2 linked regions of the Geminicoccus roseus DSM 18922 genome follow. The protein of the gene in region 2 interacts with the protein of the main gene of each other region in a pairwise test. Links are inferred from orthologs where the notes say so. Each region holds a gene or a part of one and is shown on either strand. Other genes may lie near its edges.

The links.
Region 1: the proteins of uvrA (region 2) and uvrB interact in binary tests that used the Escherichia coli proteins (3 or more experiments, as listed by UniProt). The link is inferred for Geminicoccus roseus DSM 18922 from one-to-one orthologs.

What each region holds. Positions count from the first base shown.
Region 1 is NZ_KE386572.1:1,988,855-1,999,850, reverse strand. Bases 3,798-6,786 are described here. They hold uvrB (excinuclease ABC subunit UvrB), read right to left. Parts: upstream 6,393-6,786; coding sequence 4,203-6,392; downstream 3,798-4,202. Other genes in these bases: GEMRO_RS0110490 (spermidine synthase family protein), read right to left, coding at 6,477-6,786. In the rest of the region: GEMRO_RS32600 (PKD domain-containing protein), read right to left, coding at 1-1,246; GEMRO_RS0110500 (FecR domain-containing protein), read right to left, coding at 1,304-3,649; more of GEMRO_RS0110490, read right to left, coding at 6,787-8,945; GEMRO_RS0110485 (hypothetical protein), read right to left, coding at 9,059-9,253; GEMRO_RS28975 (calcium-binding protein), read left to right, coding at 9,469-10,791; GEMRO_RS28970 (calcium-binding protein), read left to right, coding at 10,848-10,996. UniProt on the Escherichia coli protein: The UvrABC repair system catalyzes the recognition and processing of DNA lesions. A damage recognition complex composed of 2 UvrA and 2 UvrB subunits scans DNA for abnormalities.
Region 2 is NZ_KE386572.1:4,778,232-4,789,652, forward strand. What follows is about bases 3,814-7,227. They hold uvrA (excinuclease ABC subunit UvrA), read left to right. Parts: upstream 3,814-4,135; coding sequence 4,136-7,027; downstream 7,028-7,227. Other genes in these bases: ssb (single-stranded DNA-binding protein), read right to left, coding at 3,814-3,901. In the rest of the region: GEMRO_RS34450 (universal stress protein), read right to left, coding at 36-878; GEMRO_RS0123605 (hypothetical protein), read right to left, coding at 910-1,548; GEMRO_RS0123610 (MOSC domain-containing protein), read right to left, coding at 2,205-2,924; more of ssb, read right to left, coding at 3,371-3,813; GEMRO_RS34455 (hypothetical protein), read left to right, coding at 7,495-9,828; 3-oxo-isoapionate-4-phosphate decarboxylase OiaX, read right to left, coding at 9,865-11,121; GEMRO_RS0123635 (four-carbon acid sugar kinase family protein), read left to right, coding at 11,204-11,421. UniProt on the Escherichia coli protein: The UvrABC repair system catalyzes the recognition and processing of DNA lesions. UvrA is an ATPase and a DNA-binding protein. A damage recognition complex composed of 2 UvrA and 2 UvrB subunits scans DNA for abnormalities.

The sequences.
Region 1 (10,996 bases), 2.8 Mb from region 2 along the record:
GATCGCCCGGCAGCGACCCGTCGCCGTCAAACTCCACCACCGCACCGGGCGCCACGACCAGGTCGGCGCCGGCCTCGGCGCTCGGCGGCCGCTTAACCACCACCTCGAACGGCAGAGCCGCGCCGCTGGCGACCTGAGTCGAGCGGTCGCGCACGCGCAGCGTGCCCTGGTAGCTGCCGGGGCCGGGGTAGCGGTGCACGACGGCGGCTCCGGTGCCGGTGGCGCCGTCGCCGAACGCCCAGTCGTAGCGAAGCTCGCCACCCTCCGGGTCCTGCGACCGCGAGGCGTCGAACGCGACCGTGAGGCAGTCGGCGAGACGCACGTGGTCGGCCACCGGCAGCGGCCGCTGGTTGGCCGGCGCTGCCCTGGCCGGCAGGCGCAGCGGCAGGGGCCGCCCGGCCTCGTCCGCCACGGTCACGGTCAGGTCGTTCGGAATCTCGCGGCCACCCGCCAGGAGCAGCGACGCCGGCGCGCCCTGCTCGTCCGGCAGCAACTCGACCACGCTCTCGCGCCACTCGTCCTGGCCCGAGGCGGCGAGCTCAAGCGTGCGGTAGGTGCTGGCGAACGCCACGCGGCCCGAGGCGGCGTCGAAGTTGCGGACGATCAGACGTTCCGTTCCTTGGGGAACATCGAAGGTGAGCTCGGTCGTGCGCCGCTGGTCGGGCACGCGCACGGTCGGCGCATGGTCCAGCACCTCGAGCCCCGCCGGCGCCAGGTCACGCCGGTCGCGCAGGCTGAGCGTCGCCATGAACACGTTGCTGTCATCGCCGCCGAGCCCGAAGGCTTCCAGCCGGAACACACGGCGTCCATCAACAAGATCGCCCTCGGCAGGCAGGAAGCTCGCGACCGTCCGCCACCCGTCGTCCGTGGCGGCGTCCGCGCCGATCGTGAGTTCGGCCAGCACCTCGCCGCGGGCCTCGGACCGGTCCGAGCCGGGCGCGCCGTCTTCCATCCCGGGCGACGGACCAGGATCGAGCCTGGCTGCACCCTTGCCGCCGAACAGCACGTAGCGGATGTCGGTGTCCCAGTCCCGACCGTAGCGCGTATCGTGGGCGCCGCCGGTATCGGGGTCGTGGATCCGGAGATAGAGGCGATTCTCGACGTCGTCGGGCAGGCTCAGATAGATGATTTCGCGATAGTCGTCGTCGCCCTCCGCGGTGGCGGCGGCCGGGCCGTAGATCACCGAGAGCGGCTCGGCTGCCGCCGGGGCGCTGGCGAAGCCGCCCATGACCAGCGGAGCAAGCATGACCGGCCGCATCCGCGTCCGCCAGGCACCCTGACCCATGTCCCTTCCCCCCACGACCTAGCGGCCGAACGCGAAGCGCGCCTTGTTGCCGGCGTAGTCCTCGATCTCCACTTCCCGCAGGCTCACCGCTCCGGCCGCCTCCGGCGGCAGCAGCACGGTGGCGCCATAGCGCCCGGCATCGCCGCTGAGTTCGAGGAAGTCCCCGTAGTCGGTGCCGCCCACCCGCAGCCTGAACGGCGCGGCCTGCCGCAGGCCCGCGGCGTCCCTGGCCTCGACCTCCACGCGGACCGGGCCGCCCGCTTGCACCTGCTCGGGCGTCACCCGGTGGCCGATCAGTTCCGGCGGCTGCTGGTCGAGATGGACCACGAAGCTTTCCACCCGGGCGTTGCCGACCCGATCCACCGCCTCCAGCCTGAACATGTTCGGCCCGGCGACGAGGGTCGCCGTCCGGTCGAACTGGTCGCCGATCAGCCGCACCGGGTCGCCGTTCAGGGTGAGGCTGGCCGCGCCGGTCGCCTGGCCGCGCACGGGCAGCCATTCCACCGAGGTGATCGCTGGCGGCGGCAGGTCGAGGCCGAGGTCGGGCGGATCGCGGTCGACGCTGACGCTGAAGTTCTCGCGGCTGCGCGACCCGGAGCGCTGCACCACCTCGATGGTGTAGTCGGTCGTGCCGCCCATGGCGGGGACGTTCAGGGTGAAGCGTCCGTCCTCGCCAGCATAGGCCGCCTCGCGCAGCGGCTGCCCGGCCGTCTGCACCAGGAGCCGGGCTCCGGCATGGGTGGTGCCCGACAGCGAGATCACGTCGCGCCGGGTGACGAAGTGCCTGGGCGCCTGGCGCGGAATGGCCTCGTCGAAGCGCAGCACCGCCGCCTCGTCCGGCACATGGCGGTAGGCGCGGCGGCGGCGGGTGACGTTGCCGGCCGGGTCGGTCGCCTCGAGCAGGAATTCGCCCGCGGGTCCCGGCTGGAGATCGGCGCGAAAGCGGCCCTCATCGTCGACCGGCACCGGCTGGCCGTCGAGGCGCAGCAGCGCCCCGGGCTCCGTCTGGCCCGTCACGGCGACCGGGGAGCCCGTGACGACCGCATCCTCCGGCGGCGTCGCGATGCTCAGGAATGGCGGCGTCTGGTCGATGCGGACATGGAAGCGCCAGACCGGGCTGCGCTCCCCCGGCAGGCCGAACTTGTCCAGGGCGGCGATGCGCCAGTAGTAGGTGCCGATCTCCAGTTCGTCCGTGGCGAAACCGGTATCCCGGAGTCCCCAGCGGCTGAGCTCCATCCGCTGGAACGCCTGGTCGAGGGCCAGTTCCAGCCAATAGCCCACCGCCTCCTCCACCGGCTGCCAGCGCAGCTCCACGGCGGCGGTGACCGTCTCGCCATTGTCCGGCGGCCCGCTCAGGACCGGCGGGCCATGGATGTCGACCTTGTCGCCGGGCTGCTGCCCGGTGCGCACCAGCGCTGCCTCGTTGCGGCCCAGGGCGACCTCGGCGCCGCGCGCGGCGACCCGCAGGACGCCGTCGTCGTAGTTGGTGAACTTGGAGCCGCTGCCGTCGTGGCGGACCCAGAAGCTGCGCGATTCGACCTGCGTCTCGACCTCCGGCACCTCCAGCTCGAACGTCTTGCGCTCGGTCTTGCCGCTGAGCAGGGCGTAGAAATCGCCTTCCACCAGGCTCACCTTGGCTTCCTCGCTGCGGCTCAGCGGGTCGGTGCGCATCCGCCGGATCACCGCCTGCGAGTTCGCATTGAGGCGCAGCCTGCTCTCGTCGCGGAACGTGATCTGGGCCGAGGAGCGCGACAGGGTCCGCAGCTTCTCCTCCTCGATCAGGACCGCATCGCGCTCCCGATCCGACCACACCAGTTCCTGCGGGGTGCGGCCCTCGACGGAACCCTCGCGGTCGGTCAGCCGCGCCTCGGCGGCGGCATCCCGGCTGGCGGCGGCGAGCTGCAGCGCCAGGGCGGCGGCCTCTCGCGCCTCGTCCGCGGCCGCGGCGGCGCCAGCCCATTCCCCTGCCTTGCGCCGGGCGACGCCCTCGTCATAGCGGGCGATGCCCTGCTCGATCTGCGCGCGTGCGAACAGGCGGGCACCCTGCTCGGTGGCCTGCTGGATCGCGGCCAGCGCCCGGCCCAAAGCCCGGTCGGCGGCCGCGATCTCACCCTTCGGAATGGCCAGTTCCATGCCCGGGCGCACCTCCGCGGGCGAGGCGAGGCCGTTGGCGCGCAGGATCTCCGTCCACAGGTCGGGATCGCCCAGCTCCGCCTCGGCGATGTCCCGCAGGCTCTGGCCGTCTTGCACGCGGACCGTGAGGTCCTGGGCGACGGCTTCTGCGCCCAAGGGCTGCGCGAGCAGGATCAGCAGGCCGGCGCCCGTGCCGCGCCAGCGGCGCCCGGCACTGCCCGCATCAACCACGTTCCGTCACGACGGCCATCTCCGTCACAGCCAAGCATGCCGATGACCGAAATGCCTGTCCCACGCCCGTGCAGCCGATCATCGCGGCCGATCGGTCCGCCGCTGCCGGGCGGTGGACAGGGAACCCGGGTCACCGCGGGTCCAGCAGGGCAGAAGAACATTGCCCCGACTGGATTCTAGTCAGTTCAGGAACCCGCCACAAGGATCTTTGCCGACGGAAGTAACCTGACCTTCAAACTGAGCATTATTCTGGCCAGAACAGTCTAATCATTGCAAATTTAGAAATCTGGCCTATCGAGTATTGTATATTTTGAAGCGGCATCTTCCGAAAGCACCGCCATAGCCGGCCGCCGCAGGAAACCTGCCATCAAGATGACCGCATCGCGGCCAGCCAGCTTGCGAAGGATCCGGGAAATCTACTGACAACGCCTCGTGCTATTGCAGCGATAGTCTGACAGCCGCCGAGCCCGGGCCCAGGGTTCTTCGGGCGCAAGGTGCCGCGTCGCGCCGGACCGCCCGGTCCCCATCCTGCGCTGGACGAGGCAGCGGGCGCTCACGCCCCCTGCCGCTTGCGGCCGCGCGCCCTGGCCTTGGCGTCGCGCGCCTTCTCCGCCCGCGACTTGCTGGTGGGCTTCCAGGCATGGGCGTTGGCCTGCGCCACCGCCCGGGTCGGCATGCCGAGCTCGCCGTCCTCCAGCCGCTTGATCTCGTCGCGCAGCCGGGCGGCCTCCTCGAACTCCAGGTTGCCCGCGGCCTTGCGCATCCTGTTCTCCAGCTCGCCAATATGGCGCTGCAGCTCCATGCCGGTCAGGATGGTGGGCTGGTCCTCCACCAGGTTGACCGTCACATAGTCGCGCTCCGCCACGTCCTGGAGGATGTTGGCGATGTGCCGCTTGATCGTCTGCGGAGTGATGCCGTGCGCCTCGTTGTGGGCGAGCTGCTTGGTGCGCCGCCGCTCGGTTTCCGACAGGGCCGCCTCGATCGAGCGGGTGCGCTTGTCGGCGTAGAGCACGACCTTACCGTCCACGTTGCGCGCCGCCCGGCCGATCGTCTGCACCAGCGAGGTCTCCGAGCGCAGGTAGCCTTCCTTGTCGGCATCCAGGATCGCGACCAGCCCGCATTCGGGAATGTCCAGGCCCTCGCGCAAAAGGTTGATGCCGACCAGCACGTCGAACTTGCCCAGGCGCAGGTCGCGGATGATCTCGATGCGCTCCAGCGTGTCGATGTCGGAATGCATGTAGCGGACCAGGATGCCCTGCTCGTGCAGGTACTCCGACAAATCCTCGGCCATCCGCTTGGTCAGCGTGGTGGCCAGGGTGCGCAGGCCCTTCTCCTTGGCCAGGCGGATCTCGTGCATCAGGTCGTCGACCTGGTTCTCCACCGGGCGGACCTCGCACACCGGGTCGATCAGCCCGGTCGGGCGGATCACCTGCTCGGAGAACACGCCGCCGGTGCGCGCCAGCTCCCAGTCGCCGGGCGTGGCGGAGACGAAGATCGTCTGCGGCCGCATCGCGTCCCACTCCTCGAACTTGAGCGGGCGGTTGTCCTTGCAGGACGGCAGGCGGAAGCCGAACTCGGACAGGATCGACTTGCGGGCGAAGTCGCCCTTGTACATCCCGCCCACCTGCGGGACCGTGACATGGCTCTCGTCGACGATCAGCAGGGCGTTGTCCGGCAGGTACTCGAACAGGGTCGGCGGCGGCTCGCCGGGCGCCCGTCCGGTGAGGTAGCGCGAGTAGTTCTCGATCCCGGAGCACGACCCGGTGGTCAGGATCATCTCCAGGTCGGCGGTGGTGCGCTGCTCGATCCGCTCGGCCTCCAGGAGCTTGCCGGTGGACCGGTAGTGCTCCAGCGTCTCGTCCAGCTCCTTCTTGATGCCCTCCACCGCGGCCTGCAGGGTCGGCTTGGGCGTCACGTAGTGGCTGTTGGGGTAGAGGCGGATCTGGTCGAGCTTCTCCAGCCGCTTGCCGGTGAGCGGGTCGATCTCCACCAGCGCATCGACCGTGTCGCCGAAGAGATCAATGCGCCAGGCCTTGTCCTCCATGTGCGCCGGGAAGATCTCGATCACGTCGCCCTTGGCGCGGAAGTTGCCGCGGGCCAGCTCCATGTCGTTGCGCTTGTACTGCAGCTCGACGAAGGCGCGCAGCAGCTTGGCCCGGTCGACCTTCTGGCCCCGCTTCAGGGTCATGGTCATCCGGGCATAGGTTTCCGGGCTGCCGATGCCGTAGATGCAGCTCACCGAGGCCACGATGATCACGTCGTCGCGCTCGAACAGCGCCCGGGTCGCCGAGTGGCGCATCCGGTCGATCTGCTCGTTGATGGCCGAGGTCTTCTCGATATAGGTGTCGGTCCGGGCGACGTAGGCTTCCGGCTGGTAGTAGTCGTAGTACGACACGAAGTACTCGACCGAGTTCTCCGGGAAGAAGCTCTTCATCTCGCCGTAGAGCTGCGCCGCCAGGATCTTGTTGGGCGCCAGGATCAGGGTCGGCCGCTGCAGGTTCTTGATCACGTTCGCCATGGTGAACGTCTTGCCCGAGCCGGTGACGCCCAGCAGCACCTGGTCGCGCTCGCCGCGCAACAGCGCTTGCGTGATCTCGGCGATCGCCTGCGGCTGGTCGCCGGCCGGCTGGTAGTCCGAGGCCAGCCGGAGCGACTGGCCCGCCTCGGGCCGCTGGATCAGCTCCGGGCTCTCCGCCACCGCCTTGAGCAGGTCAAGGCTGGCCAGGCCGTCGGTCACGTTCATGCTTCACCCGTCGCCGTTGCCGAATCGGTTCAGCGACATGGTGGGGTCGGTGGCCCAGGAGAACAAGAGGCGAACGCCGCTGCGTCACGTCGCGGTGGCGGCCTGCAACGGGCGAGCCGGCCCTGCCACCGCCCTGCCATGTCCCGCGAGCGCGGTGGCCGGCAGGAGCAGCAGCAGATAGCAGAGCGCGCCCACCCGCAGCGTCGTGTCGATCCCGAACGCGATGCTGAGCAGCACCGCGATGCCGGCGGCCAACACGCCGGCAGCGCCGTTCACGCCCCAGAACCAGGGGGTCGGCCGCGGGTCGATCGCCGAGACCAGCCGCATGCCGGTAGGAAAGCCGAAGCCCATCAAGATGCCGGCCGGCGCCAGCACCAGCACGCACAGGCCGGCGCGGACGAGCAGCCCGGCGCTTTCCAGGGCCAGGAGGACGGGCGGCAGCCAGAGCGGCAGGCAGAACAGGTAGGCGGCGCTGGCCAGCGCCCACAGGACCAGCCGGCGGCGCGTGTCGAGCAGCAGGCGCTCCGAGACGAAGCTGCCGATGCCCGTGGAAAGGATCAGGCTGAACAGAACCACGCTCAAGGCATAGACCGGATGGCCGAGAAACACGCCCATGCGCTGCAGGAGCGCTATCTCGGCCATCATGAACCCGGTGCCGATCAGCACGAAGTAGGCGGTACCGCCGGCCGCCAGCATCCAGCCGGCCCTGCGCACCGTCGGGCGCAGCGGGACGACGATCGTCAGGACCACGAACACGACCGAGATCAGCACCAGCATCACCAGCGTGATCGTGGCGGTCAGGTTGCCGCCGAACACGCCCGGGTTGTCGAACTGGGTGAACACGTCGAAGTCCAGCAGCCGGCTGAAGCGGAGCTGGTTGAAGAAGAACGGCCGGCTGTCGGTGGACGGACTCAGGTCCAGCATCGTGCCGCCGGTGACCGCCGCCAGCGCCGCAGGGGTGCGGGCCGAGACGATCGCCTCCAGGGTCTCGCTCGCCCCCGGCCGGTCGGGATCGAGGAGGATGTTGAAGCCGAGCCGGTCGGTGGCCCCGCGCAATGCCCCGAGCGCCGTGGCCGTGAGCGGCGCGCGCGCCATGACGATCGTGGCGACATGGTTCGCCGAGGCCAGGAAGATGTGGTCGCGCGGGTTCTCGGCCCCGGCCGAGAGCAGCGTCGCCACCGCCAAACTGACCATGCGGCCGGTCTCGTTGATGTCGCCCGGCGCGTACCAGCGGCTCACCGTGAACACGCCGTCGTGCCGGAGCCGATCAAGGAAGATCCGCCACGCCTCCGTCGTGTAGAGGCCGTTCTCGGACAGGGTGAAGGCGCCGGCGCCGGTCGCGGCCCAGGTGTCGATCAGGCTCATCTGGATGATGTCGAAGGACCGGCCGGCGCGCGCCATCCAGCTGCGCGCCTCGTCCACGACGAGTTCGACACCGGGCTCGCGCGCCAGCGGCGAATAGTCGGCGAACCGGTCGGTCAGGAGGTCGACGAAGATCGGGTTGATCTCGACCCCGGTCACCTCGTCGAGGCCCAACAGCTTGGCGGAGATGACGTCGCGCCCGCCACCCACCCCGATCACCGCGCCGGTTTCCAGGCCCGGGATCGCGTAGGCGATGTTGGTGACGTCGTAGCGCAGGAAGGGCAGGTCCTCGATGTCGCCATAGCGGTACATGCTGGTGCCGGCGGCACCGTCGATCGTCAACGTGCGCTGGTCGACCTGCATGTCGGGCGTGTGCGGCGAGCGCCCCCACAGGCCGGCGGGCTTCGCCTCGCTCTGGGTGACGGTGATCCGCGAGAACGAGTTCCACTGGTCGTAGTCGAGCAGGCGGGTCGCCTCGAACCGGTTCTTGGTGACGATCATGCGGACCCCGTAGGGGGTCAGCTCGTTGAGTGCCGCCAGCGCCAACAGCGCGACGCAGATGGGGAGCCGGTAGCGGAACAGGGCCGCTCCGAGCGTGCGCCCGGCCGCGGCAGGGACGGGGGCGGCCCGGGCGAAGCAGAAGGCAGCCACCCCCAGAAGGGCGCCCAGCCACAAAAGCGCGGCCGGGCCGCTGGTGGCATTGAGCAGCGCCAACACGCCGATGCAGCCGAACGCCGCGCCGACCAGATCGACGCCGTAGACCGTGCCGATCGGGTAGGGGCTGCGGGTGAGCGCCAGGCTCACGACGACGCCGGAGAAGAAGAACGGGATCGCCAGGCAGATGGAGAACTCCGTCCAGGCGAACAAGGCGGTGAGCGAGGCGGTGCCGCCGGTCGCGAGGGTGAGCTGGGCGATCCCGGCAAGCACCGTCGACACGGCGAACGCGAGCGTGGCGGCCGTGAGCTGGAAGAACAGCCGGTCCGGCGTGGACCGGTCCGGCCGCAAGTAGACGTAGACCGCCCCGACCGTCAGGCCGAACATGGCGATGCTGATGACGAAGAAAGCCAGATGATACCAGGAGAGGACCGAAATGATCCGGGTCTCGACGATCTGCAGCATCAAAGTCGCCGCGGTGACGGTGCCGAGACCCGCATAGAACCAGATCGCCCTTTGCCTTCCCGCGACGTCCATGCTTCGTCCCCCGGTAACACCGAGGAAGCATAGCATGGCGGCGCGAGCCTGCGGCGGATATCCTCCTTCGGCTAACCAGCCTTCACGAAGCCTTCATCAGCGCAGCTCCACGCTCACCGGGGTGCCGAGCGGGTCGAGCCGCCAGGCCTTGTCCGCCATGTGCGCCGGGAAGACTGGATCACGTCGCCCTTGGCGCGGAACTTGCCGCGCGCCAGCTCCATGTGGTTGCGCTTGTACTGCAGCTCGACAAACGCGCGCAAAAGCTTGGCCCGGTCGATCTTCCGGCCCCGCTTCAGGATCTTGGTCATCCGGGCATAGGTCTTAGGGCTGCCGATGCCGCAATAGCCTGATCCCAGATGATGGGGGCGCGGCGGCGAGAGAACAGGAGGGGATCGGTGTGGCGTCCCTGCACAGGGCAGGATGAGACACGCCGCCACAAGATGAAGATACTTGCCTCCAAAAATTAATTATGCGCAATAATATTTTGTTACGCCTCCTCACATCAACGGCAGGATGCACGTCGATGGCTACCATCATCGGCACGCCCCGGCCCGAGACGTTGATCGGCACCAACGGTGCCGACACGATCTATGGCCGTGCTGGCGCGGATCGGATTTTCGGCAGGCAGGGCAACGACCGCCTCCATGGCGAGGCAGGCAACGACCGGATCTGGGGGGAGACCGGCAACGACCGCCTGCATGGCGGGTCGGGCCACGACTTGCTCTTTGGCGGGATCGGCCGGGACTGGCTGGACGGCGGCGCTGGCAACGACCTGGTCGACGGAGGCGATGGCGACGACCGCGCCTATGGCGGGGACGGCCACGACATCGTCCTGGGCGGCGGCGGCAACGACTACCTGTCCGGCGGCTCGGGCGACGACATCGTCCGCGGCGGCGAGGGCAACGACATCCTGACCGGCCGGCTGGGCGAGGACACGCTGCTCGGCGGCGACGGCGACGATGGTCTCCTGGTCGGCCTGCTGGGTGGCCTGGACGAGCCGGAGCCTGATGGCGACCGGGCCGCCAACTTCGCCGATGGCGGCGCCGGCCATGACCGGATCTTCGGCGCCGACGGCGCCGACCGGTTGCTCGGCGGTGCCGGGGACGACCGGATCGAGGGCCGCGCCGGCGCCGACCGGATCGAGGGCGGCGATGGCATGGACTCGCTCGCGAGCGGCCTTGGCAGCGACGTGGTCCGTGGCGGGGCCGGGCGCGATTTCATCACCCTCGGCAGTTCCCCGATCCCGCAGAACGACCAGGACACCAGCAGCAACACCGGGTTCGGCGACGCGGGCGACGACTTCATCCAGGGCGGCCGGGGCAACGACCGGATCCATGGCGGCGATGGCGACGACACGCTGAGCGGCGGCGTCGGCGGCCAGGATCTGCTGGACGGCGGTGCCGGCAACGATTCGCTGAACGGCTATACCGGCAACGACCGGCTGATCGGAGGGGCGGGCCAGGACCGGTTCATGAACCAGTTCTGGAATGCCGGGGAGGAACTGGCGATCGTCGGCGGCCCGGGCAGCGACCGGATCGTCGACTTCACCAAGGGCGAAGATCACATCTGGGTCGAGCACGGCACCGAGAGCGAGTACCGCTACGACCTGGACTTCGGCGACCTCGACACCAGCGGCAACGGCGTGCTGGACGCAGCCGACGCCTTTGTCCGCATCCAGGACCTGACCGACCAGGGCGTCACCGCCAGTTCCACCGTGATCGACCTGGAGGCCATGCTCCAGTCGATCCAGCCGGACGATCCGTTTCCCTGGGGGCCGGCGACCCTGCAAGTGTTCGGCGTCACCGGCCTGCAGAGCAGCGACTTCCTGTTCTTCAGCACCCCCTGACACTGGCTCGACCACGGCGGCGGAGCCCATCGGCGCCGCCGCCAGGAGCAACGCAGATGGCGACCATGATGGGCACGGCCCGGTCGGACATCCTGACCGGCACGGCAGCCGCCGACATCATCTACGGACGGGGCGGCAACGACCTCATCACCGGCAGGCAAGGCCATGACCGCCTGCATGGCGAGGCCGGCAACGACCGGATCCG
Region 2 (11,421 bases):
GGATGCGAGGTGAATGATCGCTTTGGAATGTCAGGCTAGCGCTGAACCAGCCAGGGAACGTCGATCGCCGGAAGAAGATGCTCAGTGGTTCCGCCGAACAGCCATTCGAGAACACCCTGGGCGCCAAAGCATCCAGACACGAACAGGCCCGGCTCCAGACTGGGCAGGATTGCCGCGATCTCCCCGGCAGCCTCCCCCTGCGCAGCCACCGCCTCGACCCGGACCTTGTGACCATGTGCAGCGACCAGGGTCGCAGCCGGCGCCGCCATGGCCTCGGCTGCGGCGACGCCGTAGCCGAAGGAAAGGATGATCACCTCGCGCTGACCGAACAGGCCCGACCATAGCCCCGTCTGCAGCACGCGCTGCGCCGACTCGCTGCCGTCATAGGCAACGACCACCGGCCCCGGGCCGATCGTGCTGTCGGCCACCAGCAGGACGGGCCGGACGATCCGGTGCAACACATCTTCGACGGGCAAAGCGAAGCCGGTGTCGATGTCGTCACGAGCCTTGGTCTGGGGACGGCCATGCGGGAGGACGACGAGATCCACCATCTCGCTGGCCGCCTGCAGGACATCAGCCGGGGCGCCCTGGTACTCGACGATCTCTGGGGCGATACCCGCCTGGCTCAGCCGGTCGGCAAGGCCGGAACGCTCTGCCTGCAGGCGCTCCTCAAGTCGCTGCGTCAGGACGGTGTCCCGATGCTCCGCCAGGCTCGCCCCGCCGATGCCGTGTGCCTCGCCTCCCCTGATGTCGCGGCGGTCAGGACACATCGCCACCCGCAGCCGAGCACCGAATTGTTCGGCCAGATCACAAGCGGAGAACAGTGCGGCCCCATCGGGCGTCACCGAATCAAGGGCGATCAGGATCGAGCGCAGCATCGCATTCACCTGCAGAGGAGGAGCGGCAAGGTCACCCGACCGAGGCGGTAAGGGGGGTGGTGCGTCTCAGGCGCAGACGCTGGCCACGTGGACCGGAGCGAGGTTCGCCCTCCGGCTCCTCGATCTCGGGCTCGGAAGGTTCCGGCTCGGCAACGGGCGGATTGCTCGGATTCTCGGCCGGCTCTTCGGCAGATGCAGCCTCCGGCTGGGCCGGATAGGGATAGCTGGGAGCAGGCTTCGCGGAAGAAAGCGCCAACGCCATTTCGCGCAGGCGTTCGGGCGCGACCGTCGGCTTCGCCGGACGTGGCTCGGCGACCTCCGCCTCCTCCATGTCGCGCTCGAGTTCCCGGGCATCGGCGATGGTCAGCTTCAACCGCGCGAACTGCTCGAGGAACTCTTCCCGCTCATGGGGCGGCATCCGCTCGACCTGGCGGTCCTCGACCAGCCACTGGGCCTGCTCCAGCACGTGGCGTGCGTGGCTCAGCTGGCCGGAAGGCCGGGTATTCCCTGCCAGGAACTGGGCAAGCGCCTTGGTGGTAGGCTGCAGCAGGCGCAGGAGTTCCCGCGCCGAACCCGGAATACGCTGACCCTGGCCACTGTGCTGGGCGCCCTTGCGGGGCTGCGAGTTGTTCTTGCCCCGCTTCTTCACATTGCGTCGGTAGGGAAACATATTCCTCTTCTGTTCGATGCCAGATCGCGGGGCGAAACTTGCAAGCCCGACCACGCAACTCTGGTTTAACAGCGGCACCGTCCTGATCCGGCCCGCAGGGTGGCAGTGGTTCGTCATCCGGTTGCACGGCGCCTGTCTGGTGGACAGTCCTGTCCGGCGACAGGGCGCCGGGTGCCGGATTTCCATGACCGGTTACTGATCTTGCCCGTGAATCGCCGTTGGTCCCGGGGTTCCCTGGCCTGCCGCATCTTCCTGCTCGTCGACATGCAGGAGGAGGCGCCGCACAGTTCGGCCCACTGAAATATGCATGATAGCTGGGAGGCGTTGCCACAATAATAGGGGCGACTGAGAGAGAATCAAGGAGTTCTCCATCGAAAACCGCTTGATCATCAGGCGGCCCCCTCAGCCTAGATGCGGCCACTCGATCGGCACTTGGGATCTTCGCGAGAAGCCGATGCGCGAGCGCGTTGCTCTGCTTAGGATGCCGCCTTCAGCACAGGAGGATCCGGGCAACAACCCTCGGATCCACGGTCCGGTCCGCGGCACCAGTCGCTCTCCCTGCCCCTCTTGTGCCCGGTCGGCCGTGGGATTCTCCGGTGTCCCTTCCGGTTGCAGCGGCCAGAGCCTGGGCAATCAGATCGCAGAACTCCTCATGATCAAGGATCCGGCCCGTCCAACCTGCTCCGCCAGTTCTCGACAAGCCCGGTGGCAAGCCGACGGCATGCGTGGCGGCGCCATCCTTCGGGAAGGTGTTCGAGCGCGGCCATCGCCTGTAGTTCCTCGATATTCATCCGGTCGACATAGAGGATGTGCCAGAGGCGATGGATCGTCCAGTCGGGGCTGCCTCGGTCGACCAGAACGAGTTCATCGCCGGGTTCGACAGGTCCTTCCTCCACCACACGATAGTACCACCCGGTGCGCCCGGTCGCCTGCACCTTTCTCGCCAGGCCCTGAACATCAAATCGCGCGTCCAGCTTCCAGCATGGCTGGCGACCCTGGCTGACCTCGACCAGCGCACGACCGATCCGGAAGCGGTCGCCGACAGCGACCTCGGCTTCCGTCAGTCCGATCGTCGAGAAATTCTCCCCGAAGGCTGGTGGTGCCGCCAGGAGAGCCGGCCGGTCCAGTTCCTCCCTCCAGAAGGCGTAGTGGTCGAAGGGATAGTGGTGGACAGCCTTGTCCGGCCCGCCATGGATGCGCCGATCACCCTGCACGTCGCCTTCCAGCCCCTCCGAGCCGAGCCAAATCGGGCCCTGGACCAACCGTTTGGCTATGCCACTGGGCGCCAGCCGCGGCCCCAGAGCCGTAAGCTGGCCCACGGCCAGGCCGTCGAGACTTATGTTGGCCAACGGACTACCCTTCGTGGGGGAAAACATGCTGCCGCTTCGCACCACTTGCCTCCGCTCAAGAGCGATGCCGCCGGTTCAGGAACGGGGCCAGGGTCAGTGCGGGACATGCCGGACGCAGGCCACCACGTGAGTCGCCAGAAACAAAGGGAGGCGTCGACCCAGCGGATAACGGCGGGATCTCCACCCATGCATGCCGAATGAGCTGTCACGGAGCGCTCGCTTGCTGCTCGGCGCGAGCCGCGAGCACGGCCGAAGAACAAGCCATCGGCCTGCCGCGACCTGCGGTTGGCCGTCAACCTGGACCGGCCTATGGCCGACAACCGGCGCCTCCGCAGCGGCAGCCCGACCGATCGGTTGAACGCGGCCCGACCACTGTCTCCCGGCCAAGAAGCGGGGAGACGCGCCTCCAGGGCAGGGAAACGGTCGGGGCGCGTCATCAGGGCCGGGGACGAACTGCCCGCTGGCGGAAGGGATCAGAACGGGATGTCGTCATCCAGGTCGCTCGGCGGGGCTGCCGGCCGGCTTCCTCCGCCCCCGCGCGCTGGCTGACGCTCGAAGCCGCCTCCACGGGCGGGAGGAGCGCCACGATCGTCCTCGCCATAGGCATCGTCAGGAGGACCGCTCATCCGGCCACCGCCGCCGCCGCCACCTTCGCCGCCGCCCAACAGCACCAACTCGCCCTTGAACCGGGACAGCACGATCTCGGTCGTATAGCGCTTCTGGCCGGACTGATCCTGCCAGTCACGGGTCTGCAACTGGCCCTCCACATAGACGCTGCGTCCCTTGGCGAGGTACTTTTCTGCGATGTCGGCCAGATTCTCGTTGAGGATCACGACCCGATGCCACTCGGTGCGCTCCTTGCGTTCGCCCGACTGCTTGTCGGACCAGCGCTCGGAGGTGGCGATGGAAAGATGCACGATCTTCTGATTGTTCTGGGTATAGCGGACCTCGGGGTCCCTCCCCAGATTACCCATCAGAATGACCTTGTTGACGCTGCCGGCCATGACCGTCCTCGGCTGTCGCCGCCCAGAAAGGCGGGCGGTGCGGATGAAGTGGCACCCATCTTAACGGCACTCGGGCGCTCCGACGAGGCGCCTGATCCAGGTGGAGGAACATGGCGTAGAGGACATGCGCGCGCGGCTTGTCGAAAGCTTCGCGCTGGTCCATCTATGCCCGGCGGTGTACGCGTTTCGTTCTCCTGCACGTTCCGTCGGCAACCTCCTCTGGCCGGGTACTTCATGGACGACATGATCCGCATTCGTGGTGCGCGCGAGCACAATCTGAAGTCGGTGGACGTCGACATCCCGCGCAATCAGCTGGTGGTCATCACCGGGCTGTCGGGCTCTGGCAAGTCCTCGCTCGCGTTCGACACGATCTATGCCGAAGGCCAGCGGCGCTATGTCGAATCGCTGTCGGCCTATGCCCGGCAGTTCCTGGAGATGATGCAGAAGCCGGACGTCGACCAGATCAGCGGTCTGTCGCCGGCCATCGCCATCGAGCAGAAGACCACCTCGAAGAACCCGCGCTCGACCGTCGCGACGGTCACCGAGATCTACGACTACCTTCGCCTGCTCTACGCCCGGGTCGGCGTGCCCTACTCGCCGGCTACGGGCCTGCCGATCGAGAGCCAGACCGTCCCGCAGATGGTCGACCGGGTGCTGGCCGTGCCCGAGGGGAGCCGTCTCTACCTGCTGGCGCCGATCGTTCGGGGCCGCAAGGGCGAGTACCGCAAGGAGCTGCTGGACCTGCAGCGCAAAGGGTTCCAGCGGGTCAAGATCAACGGCGAACTCTACGACATCGAGGACGCCCCGGCCCTCGACAAGAAGCTCAAGCACGACATCGAGGTGGTGGTCGACCGGATCGTGGTGGCTCCCGATCTCGGCCAGCGGCTAGCCGACAGCGTGGAGACGGCGGTCGAGCTTTCCGATGGCCTGCTGGTGGTGGAGGATGCCGACAACGGGGAGCGCCAGCTCCTGTCCGCCAAGTTCGCCTGCCCGGTCTCCGGCTTCACCATCGCCGAGATCGAGCCGCGACTGTTCTCGTTCAACAGCCCCCATGGGGCCTGCCCGGCCTGCGACGGCCTGGGCCGGACCATGTTCATGGATCCGGACCTCGTGGTGCCGAATCCTGACCTGTCGCTGGCGGAGGGCGCCATCGAGCCCTGGGCCGACAGCACGTCATCCTGGTATCCGCAGACCCTAGCGAGCCTGGCGAAGCATTACGGCTTCGACCTGACCACGCCGTGGAAAAAGCTTCCCGAGAAGGCGCGGGAGGTGGTGCTGAACGGTTCCGGCCGCGAAGCAGTCACCATGCGCTACGCCGACGGCTTGCGCGCCTACGAGACGAAGAAGCCGTTCGAGGGCGTGGTCCCGAACCTGCAGCGACGCTGGCGGGAAACGGACAGTGCCTGGATGCGTGACGAACTATCCGAATATCTGAGTGCCGCGCCATGCACGACCTGCAATGGCTGGCGCCTGAAGCCTGAGGCGCTCTCGGTCAAGATCGACGGCCATCACATCGGCCAGGTCACGGACAAGTCGGTGCAGGATGCCGACCGCTGGTTCGCGACGCTGGATGCCCGGCTGACCGCCCGCCAGGGAGAGATCGCGGTCCGGATCCTGAAGGAGATCCGCGACCGTCTGCGGTTTCTCAACGATGTCGGCCTTGGCTATCTCACCCTTGCCCGGGATTCCGGCACGCTCTCCGGCGGCGAAAGCCAGCGCATCCGGCTGGCCTCGCAGGTCGGCAGCGGGCTCACCGGAGTGCTCTATGTGCTGGACGAGCCGTCGATCGGCCTGCACCAGCGCGACAATGACCGTCTGCTCGCCAGCCTTGTCGGCCTGCGGGATCTCGGCAACACGGTGATCGTGGTCGAGCATGACGAGGATGCGATCCGGGCCGCCGATCATCTGATCGACATGGGTCCGGGTGCGGGCGTGAACGGTGGCATCGTGGTGTCTCAGGGCACCCCGGAGCATGTCATGCACGATCCGGCCAGCCTGACCGGCCAGTATCTTTCCGGCCGTCGCCAGATCCCGGTGCCTGCCAGCCGCCGCGCCATCGACGAGAAGCGCATGCTCAGGCTGGTGAATGCCCGCGCCAACAACCTGCGGGGAGCGACCGCGTCCTTCCCGCTCAGCAACTTCGTCTGCGTCACCGGGGTGTCGGGTTCGGGCAAGTCCAGCCTGGTGGTGGACACGCTCTACCCGGCACTGGCCCGCAAGCTGAATGGAGCCCGCAAGGCTCCGGCGGCGCATGACGACCTGATCGGCCTGGAGCATCTCGACAAGGTGGTCGAGATCGACCAGTCGCCGATCGGCCGCACGCCCCGCTCCAACCCGGCTACCTATACCGGAGCATTCGGCCCGATCCGCGACTGGTTCGCGGGCCTGCCGGAAGCGCGCGCCCGCGGTTACAAGCCCGGCCGGTTCAGCTTCAACGTCAAGGGCGGCCGCTGCGAGGCCTGCCAGGGCGATGGGGTCGTCAAGATCGAGATGCACTTCCTGCCGGACGTCTACGTCCAGTGCGACGTGTGCAAGGGCAAGCGGTTCGAGCGCTCGACGCTGGAGATTACCTACAAGGACAAATCGATCGCCGATGTCCTGGCGATGACGATCGAGGAAGCTACCCAGCTGTTCGAGGCGGTTCCGGCGATCCGCCACAAGCTGGAAACGCTGAAGAGGGTCGGCCTCGGCTACGTGGCCCTTGGCCAGTCGGCGACGACGCTGTCCGGAGGAGAGGCGCAGCGGGTCAAGCTCGCCAAGGAACTCGCCCGGCGCGCCACCGGCCGGACCATCTACATCCTGGACGAGCCGACCACCGGTCTGCATTTCGAGGATGTCCGCAAGCTCCTGGAAGTGCTGCACGCGCTGGTGGACACCGGCAACACGGTGGTGGTGATCGAGCACAACCTCGAGGTGATCAAGACGGCGGACTGGATCGTCGACCTGGGACCGGACGGCGGCACCGGCGGTGGCCAGATCGTGGCGGAGGGCCGTCCGGAGGCGGTGGCCGCCGATCCCGCCAGCCACACCGGCCGCTATCTGGCCCGGCTGCTGCCACCGGCGGCCGCGGCGAATGCGGACATCGATACTCCCCTGCCCGCCAGGAAGCGCCGCCGGGCCTCCTGATCTCAAGGCAGGTGCGCGATCCCGAGCGCCTTTAAGCTTTCGTCAACTTCCTGCGGCTAGCCTCTTGTCCCAAGCGATGCTGCTGTCAGGAGACCGACGTTCATGCCAGTCGACCGGAACCTGCGAATACTGGTGGTTCCTGCCGGTGCTGCGGGCCAGGAAGGCCTGGGCGTCCTGCAATGACGTTCGACACGGGCGCGGCGGCGCCCGGGATCGCCGACCTGCTGCTCGGTCGTGCCAGGAGCGGCATCGTTCGGGACGCGAGCAGGCCGATCATCGGTCTCTGGCTGACGGGCCTCGTCGTTCTCGGCGGACTGCTGGCCACTCCCCCACGGCCAGTGCTGGCTCAGACGGCGGCGGAGCGGGCGACCACCGTCAGCCTAGGCGAGAAGGCGCCGATCCGCTTCCGCTTCGCTGCCCGAGGCGGCACCGACCGGCTCCTGCTGGAAAGCAAGACGGCGTTCGGCATGGTCCGTTCGGGCGATGGCTCAGATCTTGTTCTCCGCTTCGACCGGCCTCTCCTGGGCGAAGCCGATCGGATCTCCATGGTGCTCGGCCGCTCGATCCTGTCGGCCACCGTCGAGGGAGACATCCTGCGCCTGAGGCTGCGACACCGCGTCCAGACTGAAATCAGGCGCGTCTCCCTGCATCAGGCGGTGGTCTCGTTCCGGGAAGCGGCACAGGCTCCCGACCCTCAGGCCGCAGCGACGATCACCGCTCCCCTTGCCCTGCCGGCACTCCTTGCCGAGGACCCGCTGGACAGTTCCCCTCTGCCATCGGGGGAACCATTCGCGCCGGCAGCAAGCCCGGCCGAGGCCGGGAGCTCTCCCTCGTCGTCAGGACAAACGGAGCCGCTGGAGCAACACCTGCTTTCCGCACCCGATCTGGACGAGCGTGCGCCACCACTACGTCCGGCCGTGCTCCGGATCGGGGCGACCAGGGCAACTCCGGACCATGTCGCGGTCGATTATGCCTGGGACCAGGTGGTGCCAGCGGCTGCTTTCCTTCGAGACCACCAGGTCTGGATGGTGTTCGCCGCGGCGACGGCCAAGCTGGCGGCTGATCCGTTTGCCTTGGCACGCAGCCTGGACGGCATGGTCCTGGACGCCGAGCGCCAGGTCGAACCCGACCGGCTGATCTTTCGGCTGGCCCTGGCCCCGGGCGTCCGTCCGGCCTTCGCTCCCGCACCAGGAGGCAACGCCACTTGGCGTCTTTCCCTGGAGCGGAGCGGGAACATTGAACCGGAGGAAGCCACGGCTGCCGTGCCCACGTCCCTCGGGCCAGACGGTACGCTGCATTTCAACTTGCCTGGCCCTGTCCTGGAAGTGGCCGACCGGCGGGCAGGAGACCGCCTCCTGGTGGTGCCGGCAGTACCGGACGCGGCGCAGCCCTTGGGAGCAGGCGGGTATCCAGAACTCGATTTGCTGCCGACGCTGGCGGGGCTGGTACTTCGTCCGCTACGTCCTGATGTCCTGGTGGATACGGCCGATGGCGCAGTGCGGGTACGGCGCAGCGCCCGTCAACCCATGGCAGTCGACGAGACCCAGCCTGGAAGTCGGGCAGCATCCCCCGCCGGCTTGGACTTCCGCAGCCTCGGGGGGGCCGCTGGCTTGGCCGAGCGACGACGGGCCGAGGCGGAACTCGCGCGGGCGCCCGCAGATCCTGCGGCGAGGTCCCGGCTGGTGCGCGTGCTTCTTGGGGCAGGTCTCGTGACCGAGGCGAAGGTTGCGCTTGATCAGGCCGGGGCTGCTGCTCCCACGCTCATCCCGCTTGCCGCCGCAGCTGCGGCACTGGCCGAGCCTCGTGATGTGTCGCCAGAGAGATTTACCGGACTGGCATCGGCCGACGCCGCCGAAGGAGCCTTGTGGCGTGCCTATCTTCACAGCCAGCGGGGCGCCTGGCCCCAGGCTGCGGCGGCCTTCGCCGCATCGGGAGATACACTATTTCACTATCCGCCGGCGCTGCGTCGAATCCTTGGCGAGGCGGTGGTCCGGGCGCTGACCCAATCCGGTGATGGCAACGCGGCACTTGCCATCATCGACCGCCTGATGCCGGCCGCCACCAACCCTGAGGAGCAGGCAGGCTGGAAGCTCCTGCAGGCCGAGGCCCTGGCCAAGGAGAATGCCCTTCCCGCTGCACGGCGACGTCTCGAGGAGGCAGCCAGTCTGGGTGACGATGCGACGGCCCTGCAGGCCGAGGGAGGAATGCTTGATCTGGCTCTGCTGGAGGGAAGCATCGATGCGGCTGGCGCCCAGGCCATCCTGACCGCCATGGCGCCTGCCTGGGAGGGCAGTCATGTCCAGCCCGACATGGAGCGGCGGCTTGCGCAGGTCGCCGCCGCCGCTGGCGACTGGGCCACCGCACTGGCGGCCGCCGACCGGGCTGCCGCGCTGCCGGCGCCGGCTGCTCCGGCCGACCCGGCGGAACCTGCAACACTGCTTGCTCAGGCTCTGGAGGCTTCCGACCTGAACATGTACGAGAGGCTGGACCTCCTGCAGGACCGTTCGCTCGACGAACTGCGGAGCCCGGACCTCATCGAGGGGCTGAAGGCGCTTGCCCGTAGCCTTGGCGAGCACGGCCATCTTGCAACTGCCCAGGCCCTGCGGGCGGCCCTGTCCTGGTTGCCCGAACTGGCTGCCGAGAGCCCCAGCACCCCCGCCGGACCTGCCGAAGACAGGAAGTCGACGCTCTCGCCCGCCACGCTGGAGCTGCTGCAGGTCCTGGAGACGGCCGATCTCGGCAGAGCCGACGATGTCGAGAGCATCCAGCGGGCGCTTTCCGCACTAGCGGAAGGCGGCTGAACAAGCTTCGCGGCAGGTCAGTGCGGCGCGGAGGGTTCAGCGGGGGCGCCCGAAACGCTCCAGGGACTGAGCAAGCTCGCGATGGGTCAGGGCGTAGGTGTCCAGCGGGATGTCCTGCACCGCTGCTTCCCAGGCCTGGCGGATAGCGCGGACGCCGGCGGCTGGACCGCCCGGATGCCCGACGATCCCGCCGCCGCCGAGATACATCAGGTCCACGGTGCGGCCGGTACGGGCGTAGGTCTCCGGTGCCTGGCCACCCCACTGGCCGGAGCAGACCACCGGGAGGGCTCGGTCGGCCGGCGTCAGAAGCGGGGTGCTGCAGGCCTGGAACGAGCGGACGAAGCTCTCGTCGGGCTCCCAGTACTTGGCCCCGATCCCGTTGACCTGGAACTGGTCGACACCCAGGAGGCGCCAGATCTTCTGGTAGACCCGGAACTCGAAGCCGAGCGCCGGATGGCGGGTCAGGATGTCCCAGCCATTGCGATGGGCATGCAGGACCAGCTGGCTGCGCTTGCGCAGGAACGCCATGCCGGCCGGGCCGATCGAGACGATGTTGACCACAGCGGCATTGCCACCGGCAGCAGCGATCAGGTCGTGGTGGCGCAGCATCCGGTCCGGATCGGCCGAGGACAGGCCGAACGCGTACATGACCTTCTTGCCGGTCTTCTGCTCATGATCGAGAATCACCGGCATGATTGCCTTCACCCGCTCCTCGACCGGCGAGTAGCTGGGATCCATCAGCTTCTCGTCGTCCTTGATGAAGTCCACGCCCGCCTCGACCAGTTCCTTGGCGATACGGGCGCTTTCCTCCGGGGCAAGTCCCAGGTTGGGCTTGATGATGGTGCCGATCAGTGGTCGGTCCTTGACGCCGGTGAGGCGCCGCGAGCCTTCGATGCCGAACTGCGGGCCGGGGTGGGCCTGAATGAAGGCGGGCGGCAGGTCGAGGTCGACGACGCGGATGCCGGTCAGGCCCTTGATCGAGAACACGCCGCCCAGGCAGATGGTAAGAAGAGCGGCGATGTCGGTTCCGACCACGTCGAGCGGAAACAGGATCTCGACGTCAGCCCGATGGAAGGGCCCTGGTAAGGCAGTCGGGAAACCAGGCAGATCGGAGGGTGGCAGCGGCCGGATCGCTCCAACTCTGGCAGCGCAGCGTTCCTTCAGTTCGGCAGTCTCTCCCGGAACTTCGGTGAACGTTCCGGTCGATTGGTCGCTGGCGATCTTGGCGGCGATGGCCTCTATCGAACCTGCGGTCTCGATCCGATAGGTCACTCGGATATGCTGCGTGTCCATCGATCCCGTCACCTCTCCCCAAGATTGACGGCAACTGGTATGATCATTAGGCCAAAGCCGTCAACCACGCCGGTCGGAAACCATGCGCATGGCTCCTCTCCTCACCTTCTATGGCGACGACCTGACCGGGTCGACCGACGCGCTGGAGGCCCTCGGCCTCGCCGGCCTGGAGACGGTGCTGTTCGTGCGCCCGCCGGACGACCAGGACCTCCATCGCTTCGCGGGCTTCCAGGCAGTGGGGCTGGCCGGCACCAGCCGCAGCCGCAGCCCGGCATGGATGGATGAGAACCTGCCTTCGGC